3 regions of the Aromatoleum evansii genome follow, and region 2 is predicted to be linked to each of the others. Evidence: predicted binding sites of a transcription regulator. Region 2 holds the regulator's gene; each other region holds the start of a gene.
What was found. The regulator FliA, encoded in region 2, starts transcription of late flagellar genes. The targets are predictions, from matches to a motif close to CTAAAGTTNNNNNNNNNNNNGCCGNTA.
Positions count from the first base shown of each region.

Region 1 (4,702 bases), 2.3 Mb from region 2:
ATGCATCAAGCTGGTGCTGCTCGCCAGCATGAACGGCTACGCTCCCCAGGTCGCCGTCGAGTTCGGCCGCAAGGCGCTGTATTCCAGCGAGCGACCGACCTTTGCCGAGCTCGAGCAGGACATCAAGGCCCGCAAGGGGTGAGACCCGCGATGATCGCCGTCGCCCCGCTTACGTTCAACGCTGACTGCCGCCGCGGCATGGGGCGCCCATGAGCGACGATACCCAGCAGCCCATCGTCGTCCGGCGCATCAACAAGGTCGCAGCCGCGGCGCACGGCGGTGCGTGGAAGATCGCCTACGCCGACTTCGTCACGGCGATGATGGCCTTCTTCCTCCTCATGTGGCTGCTCGGCTCCACGGCCCAGGGCGACCTCGAGGGCATTGCCGACCACTTCATGAACCCGCTCAAGGTCTCGCTGCAGGGCGGCAGCGGTGCGGGCGACAGCTCCAGTGTCATCCAGGGCGGGGGCGAGGACCTCACTCGCTCGCTCGGGCAGCGCAAGCGCGGCGAAGTCGAGGGGCGGCGCTCGATCAACCTCGATGCGGCCAAGGGGCGCGAGGTGTATCGCGTCGAAGGCGACGACGAGGGCGTGGAAGCGACGCGCGAACGGGCCCGTCTCGAGGACCTGAAAGGGCGCATCGAGGCGCTCGTCGAGGCCGATCCCAAGCTGCGCCCCTTCCGCAACCAGATCCTGCTCGACATCACGTCCGAAGGCCTGCGCATCCAGATCGTCGATGCGCAGAACCGCCCGATGTTCAACACTGCGAGCGACGAACTGTTGCCTTACACGCGCGAGCTGCTGCGCGCGATCGGGCGCGCGCTCAACGATGTTTCCAACCGTCTGAGCCTTTCGGGGCATACCGATGCGGCGCGCTACGCCGGCGGCGAGCGCGGCTTCTCGAACTGGGAGCTGTCGAGCAACCGCGCCAATGCCTCGCGCCGCGAACTGGTCGCCGGGGGCCTCGAGGCGGGCAAGGTGATCCGCGTCGTGGGGCTCGCAGACATGGTGCCGCTGCTCAAGGACGACCTGCTCCATCCAATGAACCGTCGCATAAGCATCATCGTGATGAACAAGAGGACGGAGGAGGCCGTGCGCAACCAGGCCGGCGCGCTCGACATCGGTTCGTCCGCGCCGCTCGACGGCACGGAGTTGCGCGAGAATATCGAGAGCAGGAGCCAGGCGCCCGCGACGCCGCCGAGGGGGCGCAGTGCGTTGCCGCTCCCCTTGCCGCCCGTCAAGTCGCCCTGATGCGAGGGTTCATGCAATGCGCTGCCGCCCCGAAGCGGGCCTCGAGGTGATCTGAAGATGCCTGCTGGTGACTCTCCCTTCGGCCGCAAGCCGGCAACGCCCGTCATTGCGGGTCGCCCGGCGGCGGACGGTCCGGTCCGGCCGAGTGCTGCGACGATGTCCGCGTCGATGTCCGCGCCGGGGCTCGCCGCGCTGGCGGCTGCGGCCGCCGCGTCGGCTTTGTCGGCGGCCGGCGAGCGCGAATTCGAACTGACGCAGGCCGATTTCGAACGCATCCGCAAACTGATCTACGACCATGCGGGCATCGTCCTGTCCCCGGCGAAGCTGGACATGGTGTACAGCCGGCTCGCGCGCCGCTTGCGCGCATGCGGCGACCGCAGCTTTGCCCAGTACATCGGCCGCCTCGAGCGCGATCGCACCGAATGGGAGACCTTCGTCAATTCACTGACGACCAATCTCACCTCGTTCTTCCGCGAGTCGCACCATTTCGACATCCTCGCCGAGCGCATGCGGCGCATTGCCGAACGCCGCACGATTCGCATCTGGTGCAATGCGGCGTCCACCGGCGAGGAGCCGTACTCGCTCGCGATCACGGCGTGCGAGGCGTTCAATTCGCTCAATCCGCCGGTGCACATCCTCGCCAGCGACATCGATACCAGCGTCCTCGCGCATGCCGAGCGCGGCGTCTATCGCGACGACCGCGTGGCGCGCATGGCGCCTGACATGCTGCGGCGCTATTTCGAACGGGGGACAGGGGCCGGCGAGCATCGCGTGCGCCCGGAGCTGAAGCGACTGTTGAGTTTCAGGCGCATCAACCTCCTCGATCCGGTATGGCCGGTGCAGGGGCCGCTGGATGCGATCTTCTGTCGCAACGTCATGATCTACTTCGACAAGACGACCCAGTACGGCATTCTCAAGCGTTTCGTGCCCTTGCTGCGCAAGGACGGCGCGCTGTTCGCCGGCCATTCCGAGAGCTTCATGCATGCGGCGGACCTGTTCCGTTCGACCGGGCGCACCGTCTATCAGCGCACCGATGCAGACGGCAACTAGACCGCTGTCCGCGGGGCATGTGCCCTCCGGCCGCGTCATCTTCATCGGGGCGTCGACCGGCGGCACCGAGGCGATCAAGCAGGTCCTGCTCGGCGTGCCGCAGAATTCGCCGCCGATCCTTATCGTGCAGCACATGCCCGAAATGTTCACCGGCGCCTTTGCGCGACGCCTCGACGGACTCTGCGCGGTGAGGGTCAAGGAGGCCGAGCACGGTGAGTCGGTGTTGCCGGGTACGGCCTACATCGCGCCGGGGCATTCGCACCTGCTGGTGCGGCGCGGGCCGACAGGCGGTCTGCAGTGTGAGCTGTCGCGCGCCGATCCCGTGAATCGACACCGGCCTTCGGTCGATGCGCTGTTCTCGTCGGCGGCCGCGCAGGTGGGGGCGGCGGCGGTGGGGGTCCTGCTCACGGGAATGGGCAAGGACGGCGCGCGGGGCCTGCTCGAGATGCGGCGAGCGGGGGCGTGGACCATCGCCCAGGATGCCGGCACCTGCGTCGTGTACGGCATGCCGCGCGAGGCGGCGATGATCGGAGCCGCGTGCGAGGTCGTCCCGCTCGACGAAATCGCGCATCATGCACTGCGGCAGACGATGCCCGGGGGTGTGCGAGATGTCTAGGCGTGAATCGGGGTTGCGGGCGGACGCGAGCCACCGGGACGGCGACCATAGTGCGAGAATGGGCGACTGGCAGGAAAGCGGCGGAAAATCTCTGATGCCGCGCCTCAAGTATTTCAGGTCACTGACGTTATCTTGATTGTAATCACGGCGCAGGGACGCCGCTCCGATCATATTGCCGCGTAACGCGGAGAGTGAAATGTCCGAACTGTTCAAGAATATCGAGGCACGCACGCGCCTGGCCGGAACGAACAAGCTGGAGATACTGCTGTTCACGCTCGGCGTGGATCAGCGCACGGGACGTCGTGAAACCTTCGGCATCAACGTGTTCAAGGTGCGCGAGGTGATGCGTACGCCAGCCATCACCGCGGCACCGGAGATGCCGTCCTCGGTCGAAGGGATGGTCAGCCTGCGCGGCGTGCTGGTGCCCGTCGTCGATCTCGGCCGCTACGTCGGCGTCGGGGCTGACGCCCGGCGCGACATCATGATCGTCACCGAATACAACGGCCACACGCAGGGCTTCCTGGTCGAGGCAGTCGACACGATCCTGCGCCTCGACTGGGCGCAGATGCGCGTGCCCCCGGACATGCTCACGGCCAACATGGGCGGGCTGGTCACGGCGGTCACCGAGCTCAAGGACAACAAGTTGGTCATGATGCTGGATGTCGAGAAGGTCCTCGCCGAGACGACGACCCAGGACGACCAGTATCTCTTCAAGGGGATCGAGCCGATCGAGGGAAGTACGCACACGGTGTATTTCGCCGACGACTCCTCGGTGGCGCGCCGTCAGATCGAACGCACGCTCGATGTCCTGGGTGTGCCCTACGTGGGGTCGATCAACGGCCGCATGGCGTGGGAAGAGCTGCAGAAGGCGGCACGCTTCGCCGAATCCACCGGGCGCAAGGTCAGTGACGTGGTCAGCCTGGTGCTCACCGACGTCGAGATGCCCGAGATGGACGGCTACATCCTGACCAAGTCGATCAAGTCCGACCCGCGTTTTGCGGGCATCCCCGTGATCATGCACTCGTCGCTGTCCGGCATGTCGAACCAGCAGCTCGGCAAGTCGGTCGGTGTCGATGAATACGTTCCCAAGTTTGAACCTCAGCGTCTCGCCGAGACGCTGCGCCGCCTGCTCAACTGCACCGAGCAGCAAGTCCGCGCATCCTGAGGAATCCTCGCCATGTCCAGTTACCAGACCGAAGAAAACGGCGTGCTCAACGTCGTCGATGGCCGCACCAGCCTGGCCGGCTCGAACCGCATGGAGATCCTGCTGTTCTCGCTCGGAACCACGGAAACCTTCGGCATCAACGTGTTCAAGGTGCGCGAGGTATCGGCAACGCCCTTCATCACGCGCGCGCCAAACATGCCGGCGGGCGTGGAGGGGCTGATCTCGCTGCGCGGCAACGTCATCCCGGTGCTCTCGCTGGCTAAGATCCTCGGCCTCGCGCGGCCGGGCGAACCGCTCGGCGGTTCGATGATGGTCACCGAATACAGCAAGCGCACCCTCGGTTTCCTCGTGGCCGGGGTCGACCGCATCATCCGCGTCGACTGGGACAAGGTGCGTGCTCCGGACAACGTCTCGAGCAACGTGCACAACTACATTACCGCGATCACCGAGCTGCCCGACGGCAAGCTGGTGTCCATCGTCGATGTAGAGACGGTGCTGGCGACGACCTTCGGCGATGCGGTGGTCGGCAACATCGCGCCGATCCCGGACGGCGAGGACTATGAGGTCTTCTACGTCGACGACTCGGGCGTCGCGCGACGCAAGATCGCCGAAGTGCTCGAC
Region 1 is NZ_CP141259.1:1,189,081-1,193,782, forward strand. Features, by position in the region: gene motA (flagellar motor stator protein MotA) at 1-142, shown strand, start outside; gene motB (flagellar motor protein MotB) at 210-1,250, shown strand; gene U5817_RS05345 (CheR family methyltransferase) at 1,407-2,300, shown strand; gene U5817_RS05350 (chemotaxis protein CheB) at 2,284-2,916, shown strand; gene U5817_RS05355 (chemotaxis protein) at 3,113-4,081, shown strand; gene U5817_RS05360 (chemotaxis protein) at 4,094-4,702, shown strand, end outside.
Region 1: a site for FliA is predicted at 3,020-3,046, ahead of U5817_RS05355 (chemotaxis protein). Genes of this name have one in related genera too.

Region 2 (4,702 bases):
TGCTGGTGATCGCCACGCCCGACCCCGTCAACGTCCGCCCCATGGTCGCCACTGCGCGCGCGCTCAATCCGGCGATCGAGATCGTCCTGCGCACCCACAGCGAGGACGACTCGCGGCTGCTGCGCAACGAAGGCATCGGCACGATCTTCTACGGAGAGGAGGAGCTCGCGAAGGGGATGACTGGGCACGTGCTGGAACGCTTCATCCCGCACGCCGGCGCCTGAAACACGGGCGTGCCGCGCGCCCTCAACGGGCGGGGGGCGTTTCCTCGCTTTCGGCCGCCTCGCCCGGCAGGATCGCACGGATCGGATCGCCCTCGCGGATCTGCCCCGGCCCGCGCGGCGGCGGCTCGCCGACCATCGACTCGATCAGGATCGTCACGCGCCGGTTGCGCGCACGACCCTCCTCGTTGGTGTTGTCGGTGAGCGGACGCTGGTCCGCGTAACCCGCCGCAGTGAGACGGTCGCCACGCACGCCCGACTCGATGAAGAGTCGCACGACCGTGGATGCACGCACCGCGGACAGCTCCCAGTTCGACGGGAAGCGCCCGGTGCGTATCGGCAGGTTGTCGGTGTGCCCTTCCACCGTCACCGGAAACTCGGCCCGCGCCAGCACCTCGGCCACCGCCCGCAGGGCCGTCACCGCAGGCGCCGCGAGCACCGCATCGCCCGGCGCAAACAGCACCCGGGCGTTGATTTCCACCGAGATCCCGCGCGCCCCCTCGGCCACGCGCACCTGCCCCCCCTGGGTGAGCGGCTCCAGCACGCGCCGGATGTCCTCGGCCATCGTCGTCATGCGCTTGTACTCGGCACGACGCCGCCTCTCGACCTCCTCGTCGGGATTCGGCGACAGCGGCGCGGGTTTGGGCGGCGCGACGGCCGGCGGCGGGGCGATGACCGGATCGCCCGGTACATTCACGGTGATGTTGCGGAAGGCGTTGATCAGCGAATCGGACAGCACGCGGTACTTGCCCTCGTTCACCGACGACAGCGAGTACATCACGACGAAGAACGCGAACAGCAGGGTGATGAAGTCCGCGTAGGACACGAGCCAGCGATCGTGATTCTCGTGGTTCGCGTCGTCCAGCTGGCGGTGTCTGCGGTGGCGTCGCATCGCGGCACGCTCAGGCGATGTAGCCCTGCATGCGACTCTCGATGATGCGCGGATTGTCGCCGTTGGCGATGCCGACCAGCCCGTCCACGAGCATCTCGCGCTGCGACACCCCGTCGGCAACGTAGGCCATGAGCTTCTTCGACATCGGCAGGAAGACGAGGTTGGCGAAACCCACGCCATACACGGTGGCGACGAAGGCCACCGCAATGCCGGCGCCCAGCTTCGACGGATCGGTCAGGTTCTCCATCACGTGGATCAGGCCCAGCACCGCGCCGAGGATGCCCAGCGTCGGCGCGTAGCCGCCTGCGGCTTCCCAGATGCGCGCGCCCTGGCGCATCTGTGCCGCCCATGCGTCAATCTCGACCTCCAGCACCTCGCGCAGGCGCTGCGGCTCCACGCCATCGACGAGGAGCTGCAGTCCCTTGCGGGTGAACGAATCGCTGATGCGCGGGATCTGCGCCTCCAGCGCCAGCAGCCCTTCCTTGCGCGCGATCTGGCTCCAACTCGTCGCCTGCCGGATCAGCGCCGCATGGCTAGCCGGCGGCGGCACGAAGACCCAGCGGGTCATGCGCATGCCCTCACGGAAGACCTTCAGCGGGCTTTGCAGCATCACGGCGCCCAGTGTGCCGCCGATCACGATGAGGAAGGCGGTGGGCTGCAGGAGCGATGCGATATGCCCCCCCTCGATCACCTGCCCCATGATCAGGGCGGCGATGCCCAAGGTGAGCCCTACGACGCTGATCTTGTCCATGTCCGCAGTCCCTCGGCCGGCCTGCTCAGCTGCCGGACGGAGGATTCTTGGGCGGCCGTCCGCGGCGCGCCTTGGTCGCAGTCCCGGCCGGCCCGGCGCTGCCCAGGATGCGCGCACGCAGTCGCGCCACGGCTTGGCTGTGCAGCTGGCACACGCGCGACTCGGACACGCCCAGCACCTCGCCGATCTCGCGCAGGTTGAGCTCCTCGTCGTAGTACAAGGCCATCATCAGCTTCTCGCGCTCGGGCAGATCCTCGATCGCCCGCACGAGCGCGCTGCGCATGTCGGCCTCCTCGAGGATGTCGGCCGGATTCGATTCGTGCTCGCCCAGATGGCGCTCGAAGTAGTCCTCGCCCTCGCCGTCGGTGAAGTCCTCGAAATGCACCAGCTGGTAGCCACGGGCGTCCTGCAGCATGCGCTGGTAATCGGCGAGCGGCATGCCCAGCAGTTCGGCGAGTTCCGCCTCGGACGGCTGGCGTCCGTGGCGTTGTTCCAGTTCGTGCACCGCCGACTCGATGCGGCGCATGTCGCGCCGCATGCTGCGCGGCAGCCAGTCGTTCTCGCGCAGGCCATCGAGCATCGCGCCGCGGATGCGCTGCACCGCATAGGTCTCGAACTGTGCGCCCAGTCCGTCCTCGTAGCGGCCGATCGCGTCCAGCAGGCCCATCATGCCGTTCTGGATCAGGTCGTCCATCTGCACGCTGGCCGGCAGCTTCGCCATCAGGTGGTAGGCGATGCGCTTGACCAGCGGGGCATAGGCCTCCACCAGATGGTTCTTGTCGAGATTACCCGCTGCGTCGTACATCCACTTCGCCTGTATCTTCTTCCGTCCTGGACGGGGTTCCGGACATGGGGGCAAACCGGCGGACTTCCATTGTCCCGCAGCCGACCCGCTTTTGCCAAACGGGTACGCACTCAATCCCATGTCGGCCTCCCCCGCTCCGCCGCCGCGCCGGCCTGTACGTTGCCAAACGTCGCGAGGCGCCGCAGGAAGGCGGCCTCGGCATCGCGCGCAGACGCCTCCGCCGCGCCCTGCCCCAAGCCCGCCGCCAACTCGTCGCGCTCGACCTCGCCCAGCCAGGCGAGCGGCACGCCGACGTGGCGGCGCACGAGCTCGCTCAGGCTGTGGAAGAAGGCCGTGGCGTCGGCTCGCCCGCGCGCCCCGCACACCGCCACGTGCAGCGAACCCGCGCCGGCCGCGGCGAGGCGCTTGATCACCTGGTAGGCGTCGGTCGCGCCGCTGCGGCTCGCCTCGGCGACGACCAGACGGCGCGGTGCCGCCAGCGCGAAGGGCGACGGGTCGGCAGCGCTCTCGCACGCCGAGTGGATCAGGATGAAATTCGCCGGGCGCTGCAGCGTCCGCAGCGCATCGAGCACGCAGTCGCGCCGCTCGCCATCGAGGAGCGGCAGAGCGAGCGCGCAGGCCGCCACCGGCACGCGCCCGAGCAGACCCGGTACCGGCTGGACGAGTTCCCGAACAGAACTGCGACCACCGAGCACGCCCAGCAGGTCGCCTCCCGCAGGCAGGCCGAGCACCCCGGCCAGCGAATCCTCGCCCTGCGCCTCGTCGAGCAACAGCACGCGCCGGCCGTGCCCCGCGATGCGATGCGCCGCCTGCAGCGCCACATGCGCACGCCGGCGCCCGGTCGCGTACAGCGCGACGACCGTCGGAGGAGCGCGCCGGAACAGACGCCGCAGCCCGGCAGCCTGGTCTTCACGCGGGTCGATCATGTCAGACTCCGCCAGCCGCCAGCATCAGGGCCGCCTCGTCGCCCTGCAGCTTCCACGGCGACTCGTCGGACTGCTCGCGCAGCGCGCGATGCAGCAGGTAGGCACGATTCGGCAGGTGCAGATCCTCCGGCACGCGCTGGCCGTTGGCGACATAGAAGACGTTGAGTTCGTTACGCACGGCCACATCCAGGGCCGGAGCGAGCGATGCCGCCTCATCCACCTTGGTCAGCACGCAACCAGCCAGGTCCGGCCCGCTGTAGGCACGCACGACGTCCGCGAGCGTGTCGCCACGGCAGGTCGAATTGAGCAGCAGCAGGCGGCGCACGTCGCCGGCACCGGTCAGCATCGCGGCCTGCTCGGCGACCATCTTGTCGCGCTGGCTCATGCCCATCGTGTCGATCAGCACCATGTGCTTGTTGCGCAGCTCGGCGAGGGTCTGGCGCAGGTCGGCGGCGTCGCGTACCGAAAACACCGGCACGCCGAGGATGCGCCCGTAGATGCGCAGCTGCTCCTGCGCCCCGATGCGGTAGCCGTCGGTCGTGATCAGTGCCAGCCGGTCGGCGCCGTGGCGCACCACGCAGCGTGCCGCGAGTTTCGCCGTCGTCGTCGTCTTGCCCACGCCCGTCGGCCCCACCAGCGCATACACACCACCACGGTCGATGATGTCCGCATCGGAAGCGACCGCACGCAGATCGCGCGCAAGGGCGTTCTTCACCGCGGTACGGGCATCCTCCGGCGACGCCTCTTCATTCACGGATTCGGCCAGCCGGCGCGCCAGCACGCCCGAAAAACCGGCTTCGAGGAGCTCGCCGACGATGTCCGCCCGTGCGGGTGCCCGGCGCCGGGTCTCGCCCCAAGCGAAGCCGGCGAGCTGGCGCTCGATCATGCTGCGGATGCCGGCCATTTCCTTCATCAGCTGGACGTTCGCCTCCTGCAGCGAACGGATGCGCTCATCCTCCATCGCGCGTGCGGGCTCGGCGGCGCGGACCTGCGGCGCGGCCGGGGCCGGCTTCCTCGGGGCAGGCGCCTTGTCGGCGGCAAGCGGACGGGCCGCGGCCTCGGGAGCCTCCCAGCCGTCGATCGAATACTGCTCGCTCAATGCCGCCG
Region 2 is NZ_CP141259.1:4,253,654-4,258,355, forward strand. Features, by position in the region: gene ybaL (YbaL family putative K(+) efflux transporter) at 1-224, shown strand, start outside; gene motD (flagellar motor protein MotD) at 247-1,113, opposite strand; gene U5817_RS19945 (flagellar motor protein) at 1,124-1,864, opposite strand; gene U5817_RS19950 (RNA polymerase sigma factor FliA) at 1,890-2,669, opposite strand; gene U5817_RS19955 (MinD/ParA family protein) at 2,780-3,595, opposite strand; gene flhF (flagellar biosynthesis protein FlhF) at 3,597-4,702, opposite strand, start outside.

Region 3 (4,702 bases), 1.0 Mb from region 2:
GGTTGATGCCCAGTTTCAGCATCCAGATGCCGCCGAGGATGCCGCCGATCACCGAGGGCCACAGGCCCGCGTTCTTCGCGATCAGGCCGATCTCGGTCTTGGTGAAGCCCATGTCGAGGTAGAAGGGCGTCGCCAGCGCGGTGCACAGCGAATCGCCGAGCTTGTAGAAGAAGATGAAGCTCAGCACCAGCAGCGCCGAGTGCAGGCCGTGGCGGCCGAAGAATTCGCGGAAGGGTTCGACCACCGCGTCGCGCAGCGTGCGCGGCGCCCCGGCCGCGATTGCGGGCTCCTTCGCCAGCAGCGTCATCGCCACCCCCGGCAGCATGAACAGCGCCGTGATCGCGAACACCTCGCTCCACGGCAGGCGGTCGGCGAGGATCAGCGACAGCGAGCCCGGCACCAGGCCCGCGACGCGGTACGCATTGACGTGGATCGCGTTGCCCAGCCCCAGCTCCAGTTCGGGCAGGATCTCGCGCCGGAAGGCATCGAGCACGATGTCCTGCGTCGCCGACAGGAAGGCCAGCGCCGCCGTCAGCGCGACCACCAGCGTCAGGTTCTCGGTCGGCGACAGCTGCCCGAGCCACGCAATGGCACCGACCAGCCCCAGCTGCGACACCAGCATCCAGCTGCGCCGCCGTCCCAGCCACGGCAGGATGCCGAAGCGGTCCAGCAGCGGCGCCCACACGAACTTCCAGGTGTAGGGGAACTGGATCAGCGCGAAGGCCCCGATCGCCTTCAGCGACAGCCCCTCCGTCTTTAGCCAGGCCGGCACCAGGTTCAGCAGCAGGTACAGCGGCAGGCCCGAGGAGAAGCCGGTGAAGATGCAGATCAGCATCCGGCGGTTGAGCAGGGCATCCATCCAGGCAGGACGGGACGATCTCGGGCCGGCGGGGGGCGGAGCGGAGGAAATGGGCGACACGGGAGGCTTTCGGCGAGGGATCGGCGCATTATCCCAGATTGCCGCAACGCGCGCCGGGGCCGCAGCAGCGGCTTACATTCCGGCCCCGCGGGGCCGCGTGCCGGCGCGGGCTTGCCTGCCTGCCCGACTCGCCCGAGAATGCACGTTCAACGCATAAACACCAAAAAGGAGAGGAGAGAGGGATGACGCAACATATCACCGTGGTTTTCGGCACCGAGCGCGAATACGAGACGATCGTGTCCGACGCGGACGCCGCCGGTCTCGCGAAGGACCAGGCGCGCACCTGGCTGTCGGGCGAGTTCGAGCGGCTCGAATGCACGCCGTCGAACCCGATGGGCAAGATCCTCGTGCTCGACATGATCCTCAACGTCGCCAAATACGGCGGCGAGGAGCGCTTCAAGCAGGGCGGAGACTGGGCGAAGCAGTTCGCCGTCGCCACCGCCGTCGCGCTGGGCCGTCCGACCGTACGGGTCGACGTCCCGAACTTCGTCGTCGGCTGAAAAGCACCCCGGCCCTGGCCGGGGCCCGCATTGTGGGAGCGGCTTCAGCCGCGAATGGGCGCCGCCGCACCCTGCACGGCCAATTCGCGGCTGAAGCCGCTCCCACAGAAAAACTCCGAAGCTGTTCCCACAAACAAACCCCGGGGCCGCTCCTGCAGGGGAAAGCAGCGCCCTCAGCCCGCGCGGCCGAGCCGGTACACCGCGACGCTGGCGAGGAAGTTCGGCTCGTCCAGAATCAGCTTGCCCTCGTCGAAGGCCAGCCGCTCGCGCACCGCGATGCCGTTCATCTCGCACAGCGCATCGAAGTCCGAGATCGTGAAGAAGCGCACGTTGGGCGTGTTGAACCACTGGTGCGGCAGGCTCTCCGACACGGGCATGCGGCCGTTGAGGATGCTCTGGCGATGACGCCAGTAGCCGAAGTTCGGGAAGCTCACCACCGCCTCGCGCGCCACGCGCAGCATCTCCACGAGGATGCCCTGCGTGTTGTGCATCGCCTGCAGCGACAGGCTCATGATCACGTGGTCGAAGAAGCCGTCCTCGATCCCGGCGAGCCCCTTCTCCATGTCCATCTGGATCACGTTGACGCCGTTCCTCGTGCATGCGAGCAGCTTGTCCGGGTCATTCTCGACGCCGTAACCCTGCACTTGGCGCACCTCCGCGAGATGCTTGAGCAGGCTGCCGTCGCCGCAGCCGAGGTCGAGCACCTTCTCCCCCGGCGCGATCCACTGGGTGATGACTTCGTAGTCGTAACGGTAGGACATGGCTAAACCTTGATGCGGTCGAAGTAGGCGGTGAGCAGCGCGTGGTACTGCGCTTCGTCGAGCAGGAAGGAATCGTGCCCGGCGTCGCTCTCGATCTCCGCGTAGCTGACGTTGCGCTGGTTGTGCAGCAGCGCATAGACGATCTCTCGGCTCCGCGCGGGCGAGAAGCGCCAGTCGGTGCTGAAGGACACGACCAGGAAATCCGCCGTCGCGCGCGCCAGCGCCGCCGGCAGGTTGCCGCCGTGCTCGAAGGCCGGATCGAAATAGTCCAGCGCCTTGGTCGCCAGCAGGTAGGTGTTGGCGTCGAAGAAGCCCGCGAACTTGTCGCCCTGGTAGCGCAGGTAGGACTCGATCTCGAACTCCACGTCGTAGCTGTAGATCGCCTTGCCGTGGCGCAGGCTGCGGCCGAACTTGTCGCCCATCGCGTCATCGGAAAGATAGGTGATGTGGCCGACCATGCGCGCGAGCTTGAGGCCGCGCGTCGGCACCACGCCATGCGCGTAGTAGTGGCCGCCGTGGAACTCCGGGTCGGACAGGATCGCCTGGCGCGCGACCTCGTTGAAGGCGATGTTCTGCGCCGTGAGCTTGGGCGCCGACGCGATCACCACGGCGTTCGCGACGCGTTCCGGGTATTGCAGCGTCCACGACAGCGCCTGCATGCCGCCCAGGCTGCCGCCGACGATCGCCGCGAAGCGCGTGATGCCGAGCCGGTCGGCGAGCCGTGCCTGCGCCTCGACCCAGTCCTCCACCGTCACGAAGGGGAAATCCGCGCCCCAGGGCTCGCCGGTGGCCGGGTTGATCGACATCGGCCCGGTCGAGCCGTGGCAGCCGCCGAGGTTGTTCACCCCGATGACGAAGAACTTGCGCGTGTCGAGCGGTTTGCCGGGGCCGACGAGGTTGTCCCACCAGCCGATGTTCTTAGGCGCGTCGGCATAGTGGCCGGCGACATGGTGCGAGCCGGACAGCGCGTGACACACGAGCACCGCGTTGCTGCGGTCCGCGTTCAGTTCGCCATAGGTCTCGTAGACCAGCTCGTATTCGGGCAGCGTGCCCCCGCTGCGCAGCGGCAGCGGGTCGGTGAACCGCGCCCGCTGCGGGACGACGACTCCGACGGATTGGGGTTGGATCATGGTCGTGTTCTTGTAAACGAAAAAACCCAGCCGGCTGCGAAACGCGGACTGGGTCGTCCTCGCTTTAGCCGGATTTATTGAGCGCCCGCAAGCTGTGGTTCAAATCGGCGCTAAGGCACAAAAATTAGCGTGCGCGGGATCAATTGTCAAACGCCCGCGTACTGTGGGAGTTTCCTGTGGGAGCGGCTTCAGCCGCGAATGGGCGGATCACTCCGCAATACCGCTGCTTCGCGGCTGAAGCCGCTCCCACACGAAGCCGCTCCCACACGAAGCCGCTCCCACACGAAGCCGCTCCCACACGAAGCCGCTCCCACGGCCACGCCTCACCCCGCCAACCGCATCACCGCATCCCGCACCTTCGCCTGCTCGTCCATCTTGAGGATGCGCTGCACGCGCGGCGCCAGCTCATTGAGGTCGGCGCGCAGCACCTGCTGCTTGATCTCGAGGATGTGGCCGGGGTGCATCGAGAAGTTGCGCAGTCCCATGCCCAAGAGCAGCAGCGTGTAGGCCGGGTCGCCCGCCATCTCGCCGCACACCGACACCGGCAGGCCGAAGCGCGCGCCCGCCTGGATCGTGCCGGCGATCAGCTTCAGCACCGCCGGGTGCAGCGGGTCGTACAGATGCACGACCGCCTCGTCGGAGCGGTCGATCGCCAGCGTGTACTGGATCAGGTCGTTGGTGCCGATCGACAGGAAGGACAGGCGGCGGATGAACATCCCCAGCGCCAGCGCCGCCGCCGGCACCTCGATCATCCCGCCGATCTCGACGCGTGGATCGTACTTCAGCCCCTCCGCGTCGAGCTCCGCCTTGGCCTTCGCGATCAGCTGCAGCGACTGGTCGATCTCGTGCGCGTGCGCGAGCATCGGGATCATGATGCGCAGCTTGCCATGCACCGAGGCGCGCAGCAGCGCGCGCAGCTGCGTCAGGAACATTTGCGGTTCGGCCAGGGAGTAGCGGATCGCGCGCAGCCCCAAGGCCGGATTCGGCTCGAAGCGCGCACTGACGCCGTTCAGCGCCTTGTCGGCGCCAACGTCGAAGGTGCGGATCGTCACCGGCTTGCCCGCCAGCGACTTCAGCACCGTGCGATACGCCTCGTACTGCTCGTCCTCGTCGGGCAGCGAGTCGCGGCCGATGAACAGGAACTCGGTGCGGTACAGGCCCACGCCGTCGGCATTGACCGCCTTCACCTGGTTGAGGTCCTTGGGCCCCTCGATGTTCGCCAGCATCTTGACGTCCTCGCCGTCGAGGGTCGTCGCGGGCGTGTCCTTCAGGCGGTTGAGCTTCGAGCGTTCCAGCTCCAGCTCGCTGCGGCGCAGGCGGTATTCCTCGACGATGCGCTCGTCGGGCGCAACGATCACGACCCCGCGCGTGCCGTCGATGATCAGCAGCTCG
Region 3 is NZ_CP141259.1:5,293,807-5,298,508, reverse strand. Features, by position in the region: gene U5817_RS24795 (AmpG family muropeptide MFS transporter) at 1-859, opposite strand, end outside; gene U5817_RS24790 (hypothetical protein) at 1,102-1,419, shown strand; gene metW (methionine biosynthesis protein MetW) at 1,593-2,180, opposite strand; gene U5817_RS24780 (homoserine O-acetyltransferase) at 2,183-3,310, opposite strand; gene ptsP (phosphoenolpyruvate--protein phosphotransferase) at 3,634-4,702, opposite strand, start outside.
Region 3: a site for FliA is predicted at 3,413-3,439, ahead of U5817_RS24780 (homoserine O-acetyltransferase). Genes of this name have one in related genera too.